2 regions of the Escherichia sp. HH091_1A genome follow, and region 1 is predicted to be linked to the other one. Evidence: predicted binding sites of a transcription regulator. Region 1 holds the regulator's gene; the other holds the start of a gene.
What was found. Region 1 encodes PurR, which represses purine synthesis genes. Its sites were predicted from a motif close to CANGCAAACGTTTGCNTG; they were not measured.
Positions count from the first base shown of each region.

Region 2: a site for PurR is predicted at 5,283-5,300, ahead of cvpA (colicin V production protein). Genes of this name have one in related genera too.

Region 1 covers NZ_AP025747.1:2,040,750-2,048,606, forward strand. Annotated here, with positions in the region: gene grxD (monothiol glutaredoxin 4) at 1-148, opposite strand, end outside; gene mepH (peptidoglycan DD-endopeptidase MepH) at 483-1,310, shown strand; gene sodB (superoxide dismutase [Fe]) at 1,438-2,019, shown strand; gene QUF14_RS10150 (MFS transporter) at 2,165-3,334, opposite strand; gene cydH (cytochrome bd-I accessory subunit CydH) at 3,500-3,589, opposite strand; gene purR (HTH-type transcriptional repressor PurR) at 3,888-4,913, shown strand; gene punR (DNA-binding transcriptional activator PunR) at 4,910-5,842, opposite strand; gene punC (purine nucleoside transporter PunC) at 5,955-7,166, shown strand; gene cfa (cyclopropane fatty acyl phospholipid synthase) at 7,457-7,857, shown strand, end outside.
Region 2 covers NZ_AP025747.1:2,940,532-2,948,388, reverse strand. Annotated here, with positions in the region: gene QUF14_RS14880 (aspartate-semialdehyde dehydrogenase) at 1-301, shown strand, start outside; gene truA (tRNA pseudouridine(38-40) synthase TruA) at 301-1,113, shown strand; gene QUF14_RS14870 (DedA family protein) at 1,196-1,855, shown strand; gene accD (acetyl-CoA carboxylase, carboxyltransferase subunit beta) at 2,011-2,925, shown strand; gene folC (bifunctional tetrahydrofolate synthase/dihydrofolate synthase) at 2,995-4,263, shown strand; gene dedD (cell division protein DedD) at 4,253-4,915, shown strand; gene cvpA (colicin V production protein) at 5,356-5,844, shown strand; gene purF (amidophosphoribosyltransferase) at 5,881-7,398, shown strand; gene ubiX (flavin prenyltransferase UbiX) at 7,493-7,857, shown strand, end outside.

The DNA of each region.
Region 1 (7,857 bases):
CATAGGCAAAACGTTCGCCACATGCGGCAAGCGCCTGGACTGCCTGGGCAGAGAAACCGCAGCTCGGCAGTTTCGGTGAACCTTTCATGTACAGCAGGATCGGGTTTTCAGCAATCTGGCGTTGGATTTTTTCGATAGTGGTGCTCATTGTCTTGCTTCCTCAAACTTCTTTACGGCAGTAATCTGACATTGTAGCGGGTCAGTGCGGCATCGGAAAATAACATTTTCATCACGCTTTTGCTATTTTATCCCTTTGTTCTATTTGTTGCATTTCAAATATTCGTTTCTTCCCTTATGCACGGCAAACTGGCGTATTTATAACCATTTTTAGCTTCCACTGCTGCATTTTTTTGCGCTCGCCGACGAAACGTATTTTTTAACAATAAAAGCTATTAACTTTCTCTTCTTCTATGCATTAGAATTATCAAGTTTTGTAAATCAGACGCAGGCATGATAGACCTGCCTTAACAGAGGGACGCTCAGTGGCGCGGATAAACCGTATTTCGATCACGCTCTGTGCTTTACTTTTTACCACCCTGCCTTTAATGCCTATGGCCCATGCTTCAAAGCAAGCCAGGGAGAGTTCTGCTACCACTCATATCACCAAAAAAGCAGATAAAAAGAAAAGCACGGCAACCACCAAAAAGACCCAGAAAGCCAGCCAGAAAACAGCGAAAAAAGCCGCCAGTAAAAGTACGACCAAAAGCAAAACCGCTTCCTCCGTTAAAAAATCTTCCATTACCGCTTCTAAAAACGCCAAAACTCGCAGCAAACACGTCGTCAATAAAACGGCCTCAGCCAGCTTTACCGAAAAGTGTACCAAACGTAAGGGCTATAAATCGCATTGTGTGAAAGTCAAAAATGCCGCGTCAGGAACCCTTGCCGACGCACACAAAGCGAAGGTGCAAAAAGCCACAAAAGTGGCAATGAATAAACTGATGCAGCAAATTGGTAAGCCATATCGTTGGGGTGGCAGCTCACCGCGTACCGGTTTTGATTGCAGCGGTCTGGTTTATTACGCTTATAAAGATTTGGTAAAAATTCGTATTCCGCGTACGGCGAATGAAATGTATCACCTGCGTGATGCAGCACCTATCGAACGTAGTGAACTGAAAAACGGCGACCTGGTCTTCTTCCGTACTCAGGGACGCGGTACAGCCGATCATGTCGGCGTGTATGTCGGCAACGGCAAATTTATTCAGTCACCGCGTACGGGTCAGGAAATTCAAATCACTTCTCTCAGTGAAGACTACTGGCAGCGCCACTATGTTGGCGCTCGCCGGGTAATGACCCCAAAAACACTTCGCTAAAACTTTACCCTGTTGTTACGGCAACAGGGTAAGTTCATCTTTTGTCTCACCTTTTAATTTGCTACCCTATCCATACGCACAATAAGGCTATTGTACGTATGCAAATTAATAATAAAGGAGAGTAGCAATGTCATTCGAATTACCTGCACTACCATATGCTAAAGATGCTCTGGCACCGCACATTTCTGCGGAAACCATCGAGTATCACTACGGCAAGCATCATCAGACTTATGTCACTAACCTGAACAACCTGATTAAAGGTACCGCGTTTGAAGGTAAATCACTGGAAGAGATTATTCGCAGCTCTGAAGGTGGCGTATTCAACAACGCAGCTCAGGTCTGGAACCATACTTTCTACTGGAACTGCCTGGCACCGAACGCGGGTGGCGAACCGACTGGAAAAGTCGCTGAAGCTATCGCCGCATCTTTTGGCAGCTTTGCCGATTTCAAAGCACAGTTTACTGATGCAGCAATCAAAAACTTTGGTTCTGGCTGGACCTGGCTGGTGAAAAACAGCGATGGCAAACTGGCTATCGTTTCAACCTCTAACGCGGGTACTCCGCTGACCACCGATGCGACTCCACTGCTGACCGTTGATGTCTGGGAACACGCTTATTACATCGACTATCGCAATGCACGTCCTGGCTATCTGGAGCACTTCTGGGCGCTGGTGAACTGGGAATTCGTAGCAAAAAATCTCGCTGCATAATAACTGATGGCAAATGCAACATTGCCTGATGCGCTTCGCTTACCATGCCAACTCGGATGAAGCGTTAACACCGCATCCGGCAAGATAAATCGCACGTTGCCAGCAACTGTAACGCAGAAGGTTATCCTTCTGCGTTTTTGTTTAATTAGCTGTTGGCAACGCAAACTGCCTCAGGTTGTTTTCTGGCTGACATAAACACCAGCAATAATGCCAGTCCCGCGACAATCGCCCCCATCACCGGCACAAAACTGTATCCCAGCCCAGCGGAAATTACCGCACCACCAGCAGCTGCTCCCAGCGCATTTCCAAGATTAAAGGCACCAATATTGACTGATGAAGACAGACCAGGCGCTTCACTGGCGACACGCATCACGCGCATCTGTAACGGCGGTACGACCGCAAAGGTTGCTGCTCCCCACACCACCATGCTAATAGCTGCGCCAAACTCATTGCGGGCCAGGAACGGGATTGCCAGCATAATCACCATCAGCAGCAACAAAAAGCCTTTCAACGTGCCGTTAACTGAACGATCTGCCAGTTTGCCGCCGAGATAGTTCCCAATAGAGAACCCGACACCAATCAGCACCAGCATTGCCGTGACGAACACCGGTGTTGCGTGGGTAATACTTTGCAGTACCGGAGAGATATAGGTGTAGAGGGTAAACATGGCGCCAGCTCCCAGCACCGTCGTCAGCAATGCAGACAGCACCTGCGGACGCATTAATACCGCCAGCTCTTTTTTCACTTCAGGTCGCGCCCCTGCGCCACCTTTAGGTAATGAGAAGAACAGACTTACCATTGAAATCACGCCCAGCCCCGCCGTTGCCAGAAATGACATCCGCCAGCCGATGGTTTCACCCAACCAGGTCGCCGCCGGCACGCCACCGATATTTGCCAGGGTTAACCCCATAAACATAGTGGCAACTGCGCTGGCCTGTTTATGTTTTGGCACCACGCTTGCGGCCACGACTGAACCCAAACCAAAAAATGCTCCGTGATTCAGGCTGGTCAAAATGCGTGAAAGCATCAGGGTCATATAATCCGGCGCGATGGCGGAAAGTACGTTGCCGAGCGTGAAAATCGCCATCAGGAAAATCAACGCACTGCGGCGGGCACGATGAGAAAGTAGAAGCGTCATCAGCGGCGCGCCCACCATTACGCCAACTGCATAGGCACTGATTAACATTCCGGCAGCAGGAATCGAGACATCCACACCGCGCGCAATGACGGGCAACAAGCCCATTGGCGAGAACTCCGTTGTCCCGATACCAAACGCGCCAATCGCCAGCGCCAGCAACGGATAGTTAATTTTCATGCCTTATCTCCACCTCTTCGCGTCATTACGCGATATTCATTAAAGTGGCGAAAGCATGACAGCAATCACAAAAAAATGAAAATAACAAAAAGAGAAAACACTTTTGCCATTTTGCTAACAAACAGGAAGGAGATGCGAGGGAGAACGCGCTCCCTCGAGAGGAAATCAGTGCAGCGCGGCAGTCAAACCCACGGCCACGATCAAACCGAGGACGATAATCGTTGTTACCAGTGAAAATTTAAGGTCGGTGCTCATCAAGTTTTCTCCTTTTTTATTACCACACAAAAAGTGATATTACGCATTTTTACACACTGTGATGAAAAAATCTCCCGTCATTTATAATGATAAGTGTTTTTACCACTTCCCCTTTTCGTCAAGATCGGCCAAAATTCCACGCTTACACTATTTGCGTACTGGCCATTGACCCCTTCCTGACGCTCCGTGTCGTTTTTCCGGCGTACCGCAACACTTTTGTTGTGCGTAAGGTGTGTAAAGGCAAACGTTTACCTTGCGATTTTGCAGGAGCTGAAGTTAGGGTCTGGAGTGAAATGGAATGGCAACAATAAAAGATGTAGCGAAACGAGCAAACGTTTCCACTACAACTGTGTCACACGTAATCAACAAAACACGTTTCGTCGCTGAAGAAACGCGCAACGCCGTGTGGGCAGCGATTAAAGAATTACACTACTCCCCTAGCGCGGTGGCGCGTAGCCTGAAGGTTAACCACACCAAGTCTATCGGTTTGCTGGCGACCAGCAGCGAAGCGGCCTATTTTGCCGAGATCATTGAAGCGGTTGAAAAAAATTGCTTCCAGAAAGGTTACACCCTGATTCTGGGTAATGCGTGGAACAATCTTGAGAAACAGCGGGCTTATCTGTCGATGATGGCGCAAAAACGCGTCGATGGTCTGCTGGTGATGTGTTCTGAGTACCCAGAGCCGTTGCTGACGATGCTGGAAGAGTATCGCCATATCCCAATGGTGGTAATGGACTGGGGTGAAGCAAAAGCTGACTTCACCGATGCGGTCATTGATAACGCGTTCGAAGGCGGCTACATGGCCGGGCGTTATCTGATTGAACGCGGTCACCGCGAAATCGGCGTTATCCCCGGCCCGCTGGAACGTAACACTGGCGCAGGCCGCCTTGCCGGTTTTATGAAGGCAATGGAAGAAGCGATGATCAAAGTGCCGGAAAGCTGGATTGTACAGGGTGACTTTGAACCTGAATCCGGTTATCGCGCCATGCAGCAAATACTGTCGCAGCCGCATCGCCCTACTGCCGTCTTCTGTGGTGGCGATATCATGGCAATGGGCGCACTTTGTGCTGCTGATGAAATGGGTCTGCGCGTCCCGCAGGATGTTTCGCTGATCGGTTATGATAACGTGCGCAACGCCCGCTATTTTACGCCGGCGCTGACCACGATCCATCAGCCAAAAGATTCGCTGGGTGAAACAGCGTTCAACATGCTGTTGGATCGTATCGTCAACAAACGTGAAGAACCGCAGTCCATTGAAGTGCATCCGCGCTTGATTGAACGCCGCTCCGTGGCTGACGGCCCGTTCCGAGACTATCGTCGTTAATCACCCGTTGCGGGAGTCTCTTCCGGCTCCCGCAGCCACTCCTTATTCAGCGTCTCACTATCGCCGAGATACTCAAGCAACCAGGTTAACGCAGGCGACATATCATTTTGCTGCCATGTCAGACAACATGCCGAATCCGGAAAGGGGTTTTCCAGTTCTAATGCTACCCACTTCCCCTCATTAAGCCACGGTTTGGCGAAATGTGTTGGCACCATCCCTATGCATAATCCTGCCGAGATACAGGTTGCCGATGATTCCCAGTCAGGCACGACAAGTCTTTTTTGGTTATCCAGCAACCAGGTAATACGTTTAGGTAGCGTTCGTGAGGTGTCTTCGCGCACCAATGACGGCCAGTTGCGCAACGTATCATCGCTGAACGGGCCATCCATCAACGCCAGCGGGTGGTGGCTGGCAACAACGCAACTCCAGCTTAGCATCCCCATATCCCGGAAGGCATAACGACCGCCTACCGGAATCGCGCGTGTTGCGCCAATCGCCAGTTCCACGCGCCCGTCGGAAAGCGCATCCCAGACACCGTTGAACACTTCCTGAAAGACAAGAAGTTCGACATCATCAAAATGGCGATAAAAATCAACGATCATCTGCCGTGTACGTTCTGGCCTGACAATATTATCCACTGCGATAGCTAACTGACCGCGCCAGCCGTTCGCTATCTGCTGACATTGCTGCCGAGTGATCTGCATTTTTTTGACAACAGAGCGCCCTTCTTTGAGAAACCACGCCCCGGCAGCGGTCAGTTCCACATCACGGTGACGTCGTTCAAACAGAGGCACCGCCAGCCACTCTTCCAGCTGACGCACGGTATAGCTGACCGCAGAAGGAACGCGATGCAACTCCTGGGCTGCAGCGCTAAAACTACCATTACGCGCTACCGCATCAACAACTTCGAGTGAATATTCTGACCACATAGTCTGCCTGCAAAATTTTTGAAACCAGTCATCAAATATTACCGTTTCACAACACTAATTTCACTCCCTACACTTTGCGGCGGTGTTTAATTGAGAGATTTAGAGAATATACATGCAACCTGGGAAAAGATTTTTAGTCTGGCTGGCAGGTTTGAGCGTACTCGGTTTTCTGGCAACCGATATGTATCTGCCTGCTTTCGCCGCCATACAGGCCGACCTGCAAACGCCTGCGTCTGCTGTCAGTGCCAGCCTTAGTCTGTTCCTTGCCGGATTTGCCGCAGCCCAGCTTCTGTGGGGGCCGCTCTCCGACCGTTATGGTCGTAAACCGGTGTTATTCATCGGCCTGACAATTTTTGCGTTAGGTAGTCTGGGGATGCTGTGGGTTGAAAACGCCGCCACGCTGCTGGTATTGCGTTTTGTACAGGCTGTAGGTGTCTGCGCCGCGGCGGTTATCTGGCAAGCGTTAGTGACGGATTATTATCCTTCACAGAAAGTTAACCGTATTTTTGCGACCATCATGCCGCTGGTGGGTCTATCTCCGGCACTGGCTCCTCTGTTAGGAAGCTGGCTGCTGGTCCATTTTTCCTGGCAGGCGATATTCGCCACCCTGTTTGCCATTACCGTGGTGCTGATTCTGCCTATTTTCTGGCTCAAACCCACGACGAAGGCCCGTAACAATAGTCAGGATGGTCTGACCTTTACCGATCTGCTACGTTCTAAAACCTATCGCGGCAACGTGCTGGTATACGCGGCCTGTTCAGCCAGTTTTTTTGCATGGCTGACCGGTTCACCGTTCATCCTTAGCGAAATGGGTTACAGCCCGGCAGTGATTGGTTTAAGCTATGTCCCGCAAACTATCGCGTTTCTGATTGGTGGCTATGGCTGTCGCGCCGCACTACAAAAATGGCAAGGCAAGCAGTTATTACCGTGGTTGCTGGTGCTGTTTGCTGTCAGCGTCATTGCGACCTGGGCTGCGGGCTTCATTAGCCATGTGTCGCTGGCCGAAATCCTGATCCCATTCTGTGTGATGGCGATTGCCAACGGCGCGATCTACCCGATTGTTGTCGCCCAGGCACTGCGTCCTTTCCCACATGCAACTGGTCGCGCCGCAGCGTTGCAGAACACTCTACAACTGGGTCTGTGCTTCCTCGCAAGTCTGGTAGTGTCCTGGCTTATCAGTATCAGTACGCCATTGCTCACCACCACCAGCGTGATGTTATCAACAGTAGTGCTGGTCGCTCTCGGTTACATGATGCAACGCAGTGAAGAAGTGGATTGCCAGAGCCATGGCAATGCCGAAGTGGCGCATAGCGAATCACACTGATCTATATCGATATGCTTATACTTAGGCTGCTAACAAAATTTTGTTGTATGATTGAAATTAGCGGCCTATACTAATTTCGAGTTGTTAAGACTACGATAAATATTATGTTTTTATGGGGACAGGAACGTTCCCTACTCACTATGGATGGTCATTTCGGCAAGGGTTCCTCCTTTCCCTCTGTTCTACGTCGGATTATAGACTCGCAGTTTTTTCTGCGAGATTTCTCACAAAGCCCAAAAAGCGTCTACGCTGTTTTAAGGTTCTGATCACCGACCAGTGATGGAGAAACTATGAGTTCATCGTGTATAGAAGAAGTCAGCGTACCGGATGACAACTGGTACCGTATCGCCAACGAATTACTTAGCCGTGCCGGTATAGCCATTAACGGTTCTGCCCCGGCGGATATTCGTGTGAAAAATCCCGATTTTTTTAAACGCGTTCTGCAGGAAGGATCGTTGGGGTTAGGCGAAAGTTATATGGATGGCTGGTGGGAATGTGACCGACTGGATATGTTTTTTAGCAAAGTCTTACGCGCAGGTCTCGAGAACCAACTCCCCCATCATTTCAAAGACACGCTGCGTATTGCCAGCGCTCGTCTCTTCAATCTGCAGAGTAAAAAACGTGCCTGGATAGTCGGCAAAGAGCATTACGATTTGGGTAATGACTTATTCAGTCGCATGCTTGATCCGTT
Region 2 (7,857 bases), 900 kb from region 1:
ACCGGTATTTTACGGTCATGCCCAGATGGTCAACTTTGAAGCTCTGCGTCCGCTGGCGGCAGAAGAAGCGCGTGATGCGTTTGCCCAGGGCGAAGATATTGTGCTCTCTGAAGAGAACGAATTCCCGACGCAGGTGGGGGATGCTTCTGGTACGCCGCATCTTTCCGTTGGCTGTGTACGCAATGACTACGGTATGCCGGAGCAAGTCCAGTTCTGGTCAGTGGCCGATAACGTTCGCTTTGGCGGCGCGCTGATGGCAGTAAAAATCGCCGAGAAACTGGTGCAGGAGTATCTGTACTAATGTCCGACCAGCAACAACCGCCAGTTTACAAAATTGCGCTGGGCATTGAGTACGACGGCAGTAAGTATTACGGCTGGCAACGGCAGAACGAAGTACGCAGTGTGCAGGAGAAACTGGAAAAGGCACTCTCTCAGGTGGCGAACGAACCGATCACCGTCTTTTGTGCCGGGCGTACCGACGCAGGCGTACACGGTACAGGGCAGGTTGTGCATTTCGAAACTACCGCACAGCGTAAAGACGCTGCGTGGACGTTGGGCGTAAATGCGAATTTACCTGGTGACATCGCCGTGCGTTGGGTTAAAGCTGTACCTGATGATTTTCATGCCCGATTTAGCGCCACGGCTCGCCGTTATCGCTACATCATCTACAATCATCGGCTGCGTCCGGCAGTGCTGAGTAAAGGGGTAACCCATTTTTACGAACCGCTGGACGCTGAACGGATGCATCGGGCCGCGCAATGCCTGCTGGGCGAGAATGATTTCACCTCGTTCCGTGCGGTGCAGTGCCAGTCCCGAACCCCGTGGCGCAACGTTATGCATATTAATGTCACGCGTCACGGTCCTTATGTGGTGGTAGATATCAAAGCAAATGCCTTTGTACATCATATGGTCAGGAATATTGTAGGCAGCCTGATGGAAGTCGGTGCCCACAACCAGCCGGAGAGCTGGATAGCAGAACTGCTGGCGGCAAAGGACAGAACGCTGGCGGCAGCAACGGCAAAAGCGGAAGGACTGTATCTGGTCGCGGTGGATTACCCTGACCGGTTTGATCTTCCAAAACCGCCAATGGGCCCGCTATTTCTGGCGGACTAACGAGAATAATGCTCGGAACATTTCAGGCTGTAGCCAACGTAGTTACAGCCTGAAAGATGACGAGTACAAGGCATAGGCTAATATGGAGCTGATTTATTTCCTCATCGATTTTATCCTGCACATTGACGTGCATCTGGCAGAACTGGTCGCAGAGTATGGCGTCTGGGTTTATGCCATCCTGTTTTTGATTTTGTTCTGTGAAACCGGTCTGGTGGTAACGCCGTTCTTACCGGGAGATTCGCTGCTGTTTGTTGCAGGGGCACTGGCCTCGCTTGAAACCAACGATCTCAATGTTCATATGATGGTGGTACTGATGTTAATTGCCGCGATTGTTGGTGATGCGGTCAACTACACCATAGGACGGTTGTTCGGTGAGAAATTATTCAGTAATCCGAACTCGAAAATTTTTCGTCGTAGCTATCTCGACAAAACTCATCAGTTTTATGAAAAACACGGCGGCAAAACCATTATTCTCGCCCGTTTTGTGCCAATCGTCAGAACGTTTGCCCCCTTTGTCGCAGGGATGGGCCACATGTCGTACCGTCATTTCGCTGCCTATAACGTGATCGGCGCACTGTTGTGGGTACTGCTTTTTACCTACGCAGGCTATTTCTTCGGTACAATTCCGATGGTTCAGGATAACCTTAAGCTGCTGATCGTCGGGATTATTGTGGTTTCCATTTTGCCGGGCGTCATCGAAATTATCCGTCACAAACGCGCTGCGGCACGCGCCGCAAAATAAAAAGTAACTCCGCGGTTCGACCACTTTTTTATCCAAAGTTTCGGGCTGTTATGTTTTAATGTGCAACATTCATGGTCTGTTGGGGACAAAAATGGCATTATGCGTCCCCAAAGATAAAACTGGCATCGAACCAGGTTCAGACAGAAAGGTCCCTAATGAGCTGGATTGAACGAATTAAAAGCAACATTACTCCCACCCGCAAGGCGAGCATTCCTGAAGGGGTGTGGACTAAGTGTGATAGCTGCGGTCAGGTTTTATACCGCGCTGAGCTGGAACGTAATCTTGAGGTCTGTCCGAAGTGTGACCATCACATGCGTATGACAGCGCGTAATCGCCTGCATAGCCTGTTAGATGAAGGAAGCCTTGTGGAGCTGGGTAGCGAGCTTGAGCCGAAAGATGTGCTGAAGTTTCGTGACTCCAAGAAGTATAAAGACCGTCTGGCATCTGCGCAGAAAGAAACCGGCGAAAAAGATGCGCTGGTGGTGATGAAAGGCACCCTGTATGGAATGCCGGTTGTCGCTGCGGCATTCGAGTTCGCCTTTATGGGCGGTTCCATGGGGTCTGTGGTAGGTGCACGTTTCGTACGTGCCGTTGAGCAGGCGCTGGAAGATAACTGCCCGCTGATCTGCTTCTCCGCGTCTGGTGGCGCACGTATGCAGGAAGCACTGATGTCGCTGATGCAGATGGCGAAAACCTCTGCGGCACTGGCAAAAATGCAGGAGCGCGGCTTGCCGTACATCTCCGTGCTGACCGACCCGACCATGGGCGGTGTTTCTGCAAGTTTCGCCATGCTGGGCGATCTCAATATTGCTGAACCGAAAGCGTTAATCGGCTTTGCCGGTCCGCGTGTTATCGAACAGACCGTTCGCGAAAAACTGCCGCCAGGATTCCAGCGCAGTGAATTCCTGATCGAGAAAGGCGCCATCGACATGATCGTCCGTCGTCCGGAAATGCGCCTGAAACTGGCGAGCATTCTGGCGAAGTTGATGAATCTGCCAGCGCCGAATCCTGAAGCGCCGCGTGAAGGCGTAGTGGTGCCACCGGTACCGGATCAGGAACCTGAGGCCTGATAACTGATAAGGGCAGGGCCACTGGCTCTGCCCTTTTGCTATTCTCACCGTAACGAATCAGCGGATACCATGATTATCAAACGCACTCCTCAAGCCGCGTCGCCTCTGGCTTCGTGGCTTTCTTATCTGGAAAACCTGCACAGTAAAACTATCGATCTTGGCCTTGAGCGCGTAAGCCAGGTCGCGGCACGTCTTGGCGTTCTGAAACCAGCGCCATTTGTATTTACCGTTGCGGGTACGAATGGCAAAGGCACCACCTGCCGTACGCTGGAGTCGATTCTGATGGCGGCAGGGTACAAAGTGGGCGTCTACAGTTCGCCACATCTGGTGCGTTATACCGAGCGCGTTCGTGTGCAGGGCCAGGAATTGCCGGAATCGGCCCACACAGCCTCTTTTGCGGAGATTGAATCGGCACGCGGTGATATTTCCCTGACCTATTTCGAGTACGGTACGCTGTCGGCGTTGTGGCTGTTCAAACAGGCACAACTTGACGTGGTGATTCTGGAAGTAGGGCTGGGCGGACGTCTGGATGCAACCAATATTGTCGATGCTGATGTTGCGGTGGTGACCAGCATTGCGCTGGATCATACCGACTGGTTGGGGCCAGATCGCGAAAGCATTGGTCGTGAGAAAGCAGGGATTTTCCGCAATGAAAAACCGGCAATTGTCGGAGAGCCTGAAATGCCTTCTACCATTGCTGATGTGGCGCAGGAAAAAGGCGCACTGCTACAACGTCGGGGCGTTGAGTGGAACTATTCCGTCAGTGACAATGACTGGACGTTCAGCGATGCTCACGGCACGCTGGAAAATCTGCCGTTGCCGCTTGTCCCGCAACCGAATGCCGCAACGGCACTGGCGGCACTGCGTGCCAGCGGGCTGGAGGTCAGTGAAAATGCCATTCGTGACGGGATTGCCAGCGCAATTTTGCCGGGACGTTTCCAGATTGTGAGCGAGTCGCCACGCGTTATTTTTGATGTCGCGCATAATCCACATGCGGCGGAATATCTCACCGGGCGTATGAAAGCGTTACCGAAAAACGGGCGCGTTCTGGCGGTTATCGGTATGCTACATGATAAAGATATTGCCGGAACTCTGGCCTGGTTGAAAAGCGTGGTTGATGACTGGTATTGTGCGCCACTGGAAGGGCCGCGCGGTGCCACGGCAGAACAACTGCTTGAGCATTTGGGTAACGGCAAATCATTTGATAGCGTGGCGCAGGCATGGGATGCCGCAATGGCGGACGCTAAAGCGGAAGATACCGTGCTGGTGTGTGGTTCGTTCCACACGGTCGCACATGTCATGGAAGTGATTGACGCGAGGAGAATCGGTGGCAAGTAAGTTTCAGAATCGGTTAGTGGGTACGATCGTGCTGGTGGCGCTGGGGGTGATTGTACTTCCAGGGTTGCTGGACGGGCAGAAAAAGCATTATCAGGATGAGTTCGCGGCAATCCCTCTGGTGCCGAAAGCGGGCGATCGCGATGAGCCTGATATGATGCCAGCCGCCACCCAGGCGTTGCCGACACAGCCGCCAGAAGGCGCAGCGGAAGAGGTGCGGGCAGGTGATGCTGCCGCGCCGTCGCTCGATCCGGCCACTATTGCAGCCAATAACACCGAGTTTGAACCGGAACCTGCACCGGTCGCCCCACCGAAGCCGAAACCGGTGGAACCGCCTAAACCGAAGGTTGAAGCAGCACCTGCGCCGAAGCCAGAACCGAAGCCGGTCGTGGAAGAAAAAGCCGCCCCGACGGGTAAAGCGTATGTCGTCCAGCTGGGCGCGCTGAAAAATGCCGATAAAGTGAATGAGATTGTCGGTAAGCTGCGCGGTGCCGGTTATCGGGTTTATACGTCGCCATCCACGCCGGTGCAGGGTAAAATTACCCGTATTCTGGTTGGGCCAGATGCCTCGAAAGATAAGCTGAAAGGTTCGCTGGGTGAACTCAAGCAGCTTTCTGGCTTAAGTGGCGTGGTGATGGGCTATACACCGAATTAATACGGTTTTGCCTGATGCGACGCTGGCGCGTCTTATCAGGCCTGCGCAGGGGTAGAACCGTAGGTCGAATAAGGCGTTCACGCCGCATCCGACAGCCGTTGCCTGATGCGACGCTGGCGCGTCTTATCAGGCCTGTGCAGGAGTAGAACCGTAGGTCGGATAAGGCGTTCACGCCGCATCCGACAGTCGTTGCCTGATGCGACGCTGGCGCGTCTTATCAGGCCTGTGCAGGAGTAGAACCGTAGGTCGGATAAGGCGTTCACGCCGCATCCGACACGCATTGCCCGATGCTGCAAAGGCATAAAAAGTCGATGGCGTTGAATATTTTTTCAGCGCCATTTTTATTGAAGCGTGGTAAGGAAATCCCTACGCAAACGTTTTCTTTTTCTGTTAGAATGCGCCCCGAACAGGATGACAGGGCGTAAAATCGTGGGACACATATGGTCTGGATTGATTACGCCATAATCGCGGTGATTGCTTTTTCCTCTCTGGTTAGCCTGATCCGCGGCTTTGTTCGTGAAGCGTTATCGCTGGTGACATGGGGTTGTGCTTTCTTTGTTGCCAGTCATTACTACACTTACCTGTCAGTCTGGTTTACGGGCTTTGAAGACGAACTGGTTCGAAATGGGATTGCCATCGCGGTACTGTTTATCGCTACCCTGATCGTTGGTGCTATCGTGAACTTCGTGATAGGCCAGTTGGTGGAGAAAACGGGGTTGTCAGGCACCGACCGGGTGCTGGGCGTCTGTTTCGGTGCGTTGCGCGGTGTGTTGATTGTTGCTGCCATTCTCTTCTTTCTCGACTCCTTTACCGGGGTGTCGAAAAGCGAAGACTGGAGCAAATCACAGCTGATCCCGCAGTTCAGTTTTATCATCAGATGGTTTTTTGATTATCTGCAAAGCTCGTCAAGTTTCTTGCCCAGAGCGTAAGTGCTCTGAGATGTGGCTTAACGAGGAAAAAGACGTATGTGCGGTATTGTCGGTATCGCCGGTGTTATGCCGGTTAACCAGTCGATTTATGATGCCTTAACGGTGCTTCAGCATCGCGGTCAGGATGCCGCCGGCATCATCACCATTGATGCCAATAATTGCTTCCGTTTGCGTAAAGCGAACGGGCTGGTGAGCGATGTCTTCGAAGCTCGCCATATGCAGCGTTTGCAGGGCAATATGGGCATTGGTCATGTGCGTTACCCCACGGCTGGTAGCTCCAGCGCCTCTGAAGCGCAGCCGTTTTACGTTAACTCCCCGTATGGCATCACGCTTGCCCACAACGGCAATCTGACCAACGCTCATGAGTTGCGTAAAAAACTGTTTGAAGAAAAACGCCGCCACATCAACACCACTTCCGACTCGGAAATTCTGCTTAATATCTTCGCCAGCGAGCTGGACAACTTCCGCCACTACCCGCTGGAAGCCGACAACATCTTCGCCGCCATCGCCGCTACAAACCGCTTAATCCGCGGTGCGTATGCCTGTGTGGCGATGATTATCGGCCACGGTATGGTGGCTTTCCGCGATCCTAACGGTATTCGTCCGCTGGTACTGGGGAAACGTGATATCGACGACAATCGCACAGAATATATGGTCGCTTCCGAAAGCGTTGCGCTCGATACCCTGGGCTTTGAGTTCCTGCGTGATGTCGCCCCAGGCGAGGCGATTTACATCACTGAAGAAGGGCAGCTGTTTACCCGCCAGTGCGCTGACAACCCGGTCAGCAATCCGTGCCTGTTCGAGTATGTTTACTTTGCCCGACCAGACTCGTTCATCGACAAAATTTCTGTTTACAGCGCGCGTGTGAATATGGGCACCAAGCTGGGCGAGAAAATTGCTCGCGAATGGGAAGATCTGGATATCGACGTGGTGATCCCAATTCCGGAAACCTCTTGTGATATCGCGCTGGAAATTGCTCGTATTCTGGGCAAACCGTACCGCCAGGGCTTCGTTAAAAACCGCTATGTTGGCCGCACCTTCATCATGCCTGGCCAGCAGCTGCGTCGTAAGTCCGTGCGCCGTAAACTGAACGCCAACCGCGCCGAGTTCCGCGATAAAAACGTCCTGCTGGTCGACGACTCCATCGTCCGTGGCACCACTTCTGAGCAGATTATCGAGATGGCACGCGAAGCCGGAGCGAAGAAAGTTTACCTCGCTTCTGCGGCACCGGAAATTCGCTTCCCGAACGTTTACGGGATTGATATGCCAAGCGCCACGGAACTGATCGCTCACGGTCGCGAAGTAGATGAAATTCGCCAGATCATCGGTGCTGACGGGTTGATTTTCCAGGACCTCAACGATTTGATCGAAGCCGTTCGCGCTGAAAACCCGGATATCCAGCAGTTTGAATGCTCGGTGTTCAACGGCGTTTACGTCACCAAAGATGTTGATCAGGGCTACCTCGATTTCCTTGATACTTTACGTAATGACGACGCTAAAGCCGTGCAACGTCAGAACGAAGTGGAAAATCTCGAAATGCATAACGAAGGATGATGCCTTCGCTCAGGGTGCCGGTCTGGCACCCTGACTTGCAACTCCCGCCGAAATCCTGCAAAGTCTGCCTGCAAGTCTGACAGGGCAACTATTTATGAAACGACTCATTGTGGGCATCAGCGGTGCCAGCGGCGCGATTTATGGCGTACGATTATTACAGGTTCTGCGCGATGTCGCAGATGTTGAAACGCATCTGGTAATGAGCCAGGCGGCGCGCCAGACCTTATCCCTTGAAACGGATTTCTCCCTGCGTGATGTGCAGGCATTAGCCGATGTCACGCACGATGCGCGCGATATTGCCGCCAGCATCTCTTCTGGTTCTTTCCAGACGTTGGGGATGGTGATTTTACCCTGTTCAATCAAAACCCTGTCCGGCATTGTCCATAGCTATACGGATGGTTTACTGACCCGTGCGGCAGATGTGGTGCTGAAAGAGCGTCGCCCGCTGGTGCTCTGCGT